2 linked regions of the Bacillus pumilus genome follow. The protein of the gene in region 1 binds, or shares a complex with, the protein of each later gene. Links are inferred from orthologs where the notes say so. Each region holds a gene or a part of one and is shown on either strand. Other genes may lie near its edges.

What was found.
Region 2: the proteins of pcrA (region 1) and uvrB are in contact, whole or in part, in a crystal structure (PDB 7EGT), measured with the Thermus thermophilus proteins. The link is inferred for Bacillus pumilus from one-to-one orthologs. Residues at the interface, in WP_096412145.1 of Thermus thermophilus: His654, Arg656, Phe657, Gln666, Asp668, Glu669, Lys680, Arg681, Leu682, Ser683, Lys685, Tyr686, Ala687; in WP_096411307.1 of Thermus thermophilus: Glu23, Leu25, Arg26, Asp27, Gly28, Glu29, Arg30, Phe31, Arg55, Glu326, Asp327, Phe328, Glu379, Ser382, Gln383, His398, Gly400, Arg401.

Annotation. Positions count from the first base shown.
Region 1 is NZ_CP046128.1:624,134-627,423, forward strand. What follows is about bases 141-3,098. They hold pcrA (DNA helicase PcrA), read left to right. Parts: upstream 141-487; coding sequence 488-2,710; downstream 2,711-3,098. Other genes in these bases: GKC25_RS03105 (heptaprenylglyceryl phosphate synthase), read left to right, coding at 141-430; ligA (NAD-dependent DNA ligase LigA), read left to right, coding at 2,755-3,098. Outside these bases: more of GKC25_RS03105, read left to right, coding at 1-140; more of ligA, read left to right, coding at 3,099-3,290. UniProt on the Escherichia coli protein: A helicase with DNA-dependent ATPase activity. Unwinds DNA duplexes with 3'-5' polarity. Translocates on single-stranded DNA with 3'-5' polarity. Initiates unwinding more efficiently from a nicked substrate than double-stranded DNA.
Region 2 is NZ_CP046128.1:3,044,205-3,047,463, reverse strand. Bases 94-3,020 are described here. They hold uvrB (excinuclease ABC subunit UvrB), read left to right. Parts: upstream 94-527; coding sequence 528-2,513; downstream 2,514-3,020. Other genes in these bases: uvrA (excinuclease ABC subunit UvrA), read left to right, coding at 2,521-3,020; GKC25_RS15610 (CsbA family protein), read left to right, coding at 94-233. Outside these bases: more of GKC25_RS15610, read left to right, coding at 1-93; more of uvrA, read left to right, coding at 3,021-3,259. UniProt on the Escherichia coli protein: The UvrABC repair system catalyzes the recognition and processing of DNA lesions. A damage recognition complex composed of 2 UvrA and 2 UvrB subunits scans DNA for abnormalities.

The sequences.
Region 1 (3,290 bases):
TCATCCTGATTGGATTGTTGGGCTTCATAAGGACGCGATGAAGGAATTCGGTGATTTGATGTCAATGGAAGAGATCGTGCCTGAAGGCTATATTATTTTAAATGAAGAGTGTAAAGCGGCCAAGCTCACAGAGGCAAATACAGCGCTGGACATCGATGACGTAAGGGCATATGCAAGAGTGGCAGAGCATTTGATGAAGCTGCCCATTTTTTATCTAGAATACAGCGGAACGCTTGGAGATATAGAGCTTGTGAAAGAAACAAAAGCAGTGCTTCATGAAACGGTCCTTTTTTATGGCGGGGGCATTGAAAACGCGAAGCAGGCAGAAGACTTTGCGCAGTATGCAGACGTGGTTGTTGTAGGAAACGTCATTTATGACAATTTCAAAGAAGCATTAAAGACAGTGGGCGCAGTCAAAAAGTCATCATAGTCAAACAAGACGAAACGGGTTAAAATAGAACATAAGTTCGAATTGGCGGTGAATGGAATGAATGAAATATCGAATCATCTATTAGAAGGGCTGAATGACGCGCAGAAAGAAGCGGTCAAAGCAACAGATGGACCTTTATTATTGATGGCAGGAGCAGGAAGCGGAAAGACACGGGTGCTCACACATCGAATTGCCTACTTAATGGCCGAAAAGCATGTGGCTCCGTGGAACATTTTAGCGATTACGTTTACAAATAAGGCAGCACGTGAAATGCGTGAGCGTGTCCAGGCCATTTTAGGGCCTGGTGCGGATGACATTTGGATCTCTACGTTCCACAGCATGTGTGTGCGCATTTTACGACGCGATATTGACCGTATTGGTGTGAATCGCAACTTCTCTATATTAGACACATCTGATCAACTTTCAGTAATTAAAAACATTTTAAAAGAACGAAATATCGATCCTAAAAAGTTCGATCCACGCAGCATTTTAGGATCAATCAGCAGTGCAAAAAACGAACTCATTGACGCAGAGGAATATGCCAAAACAGCCGGTGATTTCTATGATCAAGTGGTCAGCGACGTCTATACAGATTATCAAAAACGATTACTCAAAAACCAGTCACTCGATTTTGATGATCTTATTATGATGACGATTCGTCTGTTTGAACGGATCCCTGAAGTATTAGAACACTATCAGCGGAAATTCCAATACATTCATGTCGATGAGTATCAGGATACGAACAGAGCACAGTACATGCTTGTGAAACTGCTCGCTCAGCGTTTTCAAAATATATGTGTGGTGGGTGACTCGGATCAGTCCATTTACCGCTGGCGCGGAGCGGATATTACAAACATTCTCTCCTTTGAAAAAGATTATCCGTCCAGTGAAGTGATTCTGCTTGAGCAAAATTACAGATCGACTAAACGTATTCTGCATGCCGCAAATACAGTCATCCAAAACAATGCGAACCGTAAGCCGAAAAATCTTTGGACAGAAAATGATGAAGGAGCGAAGATAGCCTATTACCGTGCAGATAATGAATTCGGTGAAGGTCAATTTGTTGCTGGAAAGATTCATCAGCTTCATCAGAGCGGTAAGCGTAAATTATCCGATTTTGCGATTCTTTATCGAACCAATGCCCAGTCTCGTGTCATAGAGGAAACATTATTGAAGTCAAACATTCAATACAACATTGTCGGCGGCACGAAGTTCTATGACAGAAAAGAGATCAAGGACATTTTGGCTTACTTACGCCTAGTAGCTAACCCAGATGACGACATTAGCTTTGCACGTATTGTCAACGTACCAAAGCGTGGAATCGGTGCGACATCTGTTGATAAAATCGCAGCATATGCGGAGATGAATGACCTGTCTATGTTTGAAGCGCTTGGTCAGGTAGATTTCATTGGACTCAGTGCAAGGGCAGCCAATGCGCTTGATGAGTTCAAACAGCTCATTGATCAAATGACGAACATGCAGGATTATTTATCTGTCACAGAATTAACAGAAGAAATCCTAGAGAAAACCGGCTATCGTGAAGCACTGAAGGTTGAAAAAACGATTGAAGCACAAAGCCGTTTAGAAAATATTGACGAGTTTCTCTCCGTCACTAAGAACTTTGAAGAACAAAATGAAGACAAGTCTCTCGTGACTTTCCTGACAGATCTCGCCCTCGTCGCAGACATTGATAAGCTGGATGAGAATGAGGAAGAAGATCAGGATGCCGTCATCTTAATGACTCTTCATGCTGCAAAAGGTCTAGAATTCCCTGTTGTTTTCTTAATGGGCATGGAGGAAGGTGTTTTCCCGCACAGCCGTTCATTAATGGAAGATGCAGAGATGGAAGAAGAGCGCCGCCTTGCCTATGTAGGCATCACACGGGCGGAAGAAGAGCTTTATTTATCAAGTGCCAAGATGAGAACACTCTTCGGCCGGACAAACATGAACCTTGAATCAAGATTCATTCGAGAAATACCAGCCGATTTATTGGACAACCTAAATGAGAAAAAAGAAAAGAAAACACCATTTAGCCAAACAAGAGAAAGACCGCAAAGACGGGGACCTGTCTCACGTCCGCAAACTCAAACCATTCAAAACACAGGCGGCGGAAGTATTGGCTGGGCTGTGGGCGATAAAGCGGCACATAAAAAATGGGGCGTTGGAACGGTTGTGAGTGTAAAAGGCAGTGGAGACAGCACAGAGCTTGATATTGCCTTCCCAAGCCCTACAGGCATTAAGCGTCTTCTCGCAGCATTTGCGCCAATTGAGAAGCAATAAACCGATAGCACTTATAAAACGGATGAATTGAAAGGAAGAAGCAGATGGATAAAGAAGCAGCGAAACGCCGGATCGAGGAACTGCACCAGATTTTGAACCAATACAACTACGAATATCATACACTTGATCGTCCAAGTGTTCCTGACGCTGAATATGATGCGCGGATGCGTGAGCTGATCTCTTTAGAGGAAGAGCACCCTGATTTAAAAGCAGCGGACTCCCCCTCACAAAGAGTAGGAGGCGCTGTGTTAGACGCCTTCCAAAAAGTGCGTCACGGCACACCGATGCTCAGCCTCGGGAATGCGTTTAATGAACAGGACCTTCTTGATTTTGACCGCCGGGTTCGTCAAGCAGTTGGTGACGATGTCGCATACAATGTCGAGCTGAAAATTGACGGACTCGCTGTTTCTCTCCGTTATGAAAACGGTGTGTTTGTCCGAGGTGCCACGCGTGGAGATGGGACAACGGGTGAGGATATTACTGAAAACCTCAAAACCATTCGTTCCATCCCGCTCAAAATCAAACGTCCTCTGTCGATTGAAGTGAGAGGCGAGGCATTTATGCCAAAACCTTCTTTTGA
Region 2 (3,259 bases), 2.4 Mb from region 1 along the record:
CCATATTTGCACTTGTTTTTCCTTTCCTGCTCGTTATTTTATTTTCAAAGGTTACTTATAATCATTATGTGGGCATTGCATTAACAGCAGCGCTTTTATTTGCCTCGTACATGAAGGGCTATACAGAAACCTACTTTATTGTGGGATTAGATATAATTTCTTTAGTAGCTGGGGCATTGTATATGGCTAAAAAAGAAATTGAAAAAAGAGAAAAGGCTGAAAAACATCATTGATGTCATCATTAAGAGCGTGATAGGCCGAAAGGTGACGTTTTTAAGCTGTGCTTACGAATTCTAGTGAGTGCAGCTTTCTTTTTGTGCTCTTTTTCTGCTCATCGAATATCTCTCACCAAAATGTTCCATACTGAAAGGAAGGTTTTCGTAAGAGGGTTATTTGCCATTGAAGAGAGGGTATGACTGTATTGGAAATAAAAATCAAGCAAGAGCCGAACTTTAGTTCGTATTTTTGTGTTCTTTTATGATAATATATTCATTAGATAGATTTCGTAACGAAACGGAGGCTTTGATGTGAGTGACCGCTTTGAATTAGTTTCTAACTATCAGCCCCAAGGAGATCAGCCGAAGGCGATTGAAAAGCTTGTTGAGGGGATCCATCAGGGGAAACAGCATCAAACGCTGTTAGGTGCTACAGGTACGGGAAAGACCTTTACTGTATCCAACCTGATCAAAGAAGTGAACAAACCGACACTTGTCATTGCGCATAACAAGACACTTGCCGGTCAGCTATACAGCGAGTTCAAGGAATTCTTTCCGAATAATGCTGTCGAATATTTTGTGAGTTACTATGATTATTACCAGCCAGAGGCGTATGTGCCTCAGACTGATACATTTATTGAAAAGGATGCCAGCATCAATGATGAGATTGATAAGCTGAGACACTCCGCTACGTCCTCGTTATTTGAGCGGAGAGATGTCATCATCATTGCCAGTGTGTCCTGTATTTATGGCTTAGGTTCGCCAGAGGAATACCGAGAGCTTGTGCTGTCTTTACGTACTGAAATGGAGATTGAACGCAATCAGCTTCTTCGTAAGCTGGTGGACATTCAGTATTCTCGTAATGATATAGATTTTCAGCGCGGAACCTTCAGAGTACGAGGAGACGTCGTTGAAATTTTTCCTGCTTCACGTGATGAGCATTGTATCAGAGTGGAGTTTTTCGGTGATGAAATTGAACGTATTCGTGAAGTGGATGCATTGACTGGAGAAATACTCGGTGATCGTGAACATGTGGCTATTTTCCCAGCATCTCACTTCGTCACAAGAGAAGAAAAAATGGAAAAAGCAATTATTAATATTGAACAAGAGCTTGAGGAGCAGCTCGAAAAGCTTCGAGATAATGGAAAATTGCTAGAAGCGCAGCGCCTTGAGCAGCGGACAAGATATGACCTTGAGATGATGAGAGAAATGGGCTTTTGTTCAGGAATCGAGAACTACTCAAGGCATCTGACCTTGCGCCCTCCTGGTTCAACACCTTACACATTGCTTGATTATTTCCCAGATGATTTTATGATTGTTGTCGATGAGTCACACGTGACGATCCCGCAAATCCGCGCGATGTACAACGGGGACCAAGCAAGAAAGCAAGTGTTGGTTGATCACGGATTCCGTCTGCCTTCAGCACTTGATAACAGACCGCTCACCTTTGATGAGTTTGAAAAGCATATCAACCATATTGTGCATGTATCTGCCACTCCTGGTCCTTATGAGCTTGAGAAAACCCCAGAGGTTGTAGAACAAATTATTCGTCCAACAGGTTTACTTGATCCAATCATTGAAGTGCGTCCGATTGAAGGTCAAATTGATGACTTAATTGGAGAAATTCATGCGCGAATTGAGAAAAATGAGCGTGTGCTCGTGACTACGCTGACGAAGAAAATGTCTGAGGATCTCACAGATTACTTAAAAGAGATCGGAATCAAGGTCAATTATCTGCATTCAGAAATTAAAACCCTTGAGCGGATTGAGATTATTCGAGATTTACGTCTCGGAAAATATGATGTGCTTGTGGGAATCAACCTTCTTCGTGAAGGACTGGATATTCCAGAGGTGTCGCTCGTGACGATTTTAGATGCGGATAAAGAAGGCTTTTTACGCTCTGAAAGATCCCTCATCCAGACGATTGGCCGTGCAGCGAGAAATTCAGAAGGCCGGGTCATTATGTATGCAGATAAAATGACCAAATCAATGGATATTGCGATTCAAGAAACGAAGCGCAGACGAGAGCAGCAAGAGGCGTATAATGAGAAATTTGGGATTACTCCGCAAACCATCCATAAGAAAATCAGAGATGCCATTAAGGCAACAAAGATACATGAGGAATCGGAAGAATATGAAACAAATGCAGCACCAAAGCTGTCAAAAATGAGCAAAAAAGAACGAGAAAAAGTGATCGAAAAGGTCGAGATGGAAATGAAAGATGCAGCAAAAGCGCTTGATTTTGAAAAAGCAGCAGAATTAAGAGATCTATTGCTAGAGCTAAAAGCGGAAGGATGATTGCCTGATGGCTATGGAACGAATAGAGGTGAAAGGTGCTAGAGCCCACAACCTTAAAAATATTGATGTGAATATCCCGCGTGACCAGCTAGTGGTCATCACGGGTTTATCTGGTTCAGGAAAATCGTCTCTTGCCTTTGATACCATTTATGCAGAGGGTCAGCGCCGATACGTTGAATCTCTTTCAGCGTATGCGCGCCAATTTCTCGGTCAAATGGATAAACCGGATGTAGATGCCATTGAAGGTCTTTCTCCGGCGATTAGTATTGACCAGAAGACGACGAGCCGGAACCCTAGATCAACGGTTGGAACCGTTACTGAAATCTATGATTATTTACGTCTCTTGTATGCTCGAGTCGGGAAACCTATTTGTCCGATACATGGGATTGAAATTACGTCCCAAACGATTGAGCAGATGACAGATCGTATTTTAGAATATCCAGAAAGAACGAAATTGCAAGTGCTTGCTCCGGTTGTATCTGGTCGCAAAGGAACACATGTCAAAGTACTTGATCAAATTCGAAAGCAGGGCTATGTTCGAGTAAGAGTCGACGGAGAGATGGAAGATCTGTCAGAAGAGATCGAGCTTGAAAAGAACAAGAAGCATTCCATTGAAGTCGTGATTGACCGAATCGTGGTGAAGGAAGGCGTTGCGGCTCGGCTGTCTGACTCCCTTGAAACGGCGCTGCGACTAGGTGAAGGCCGTGTGATGATTGACGTGATTGGACAAGAAGAGCTGTTATTCA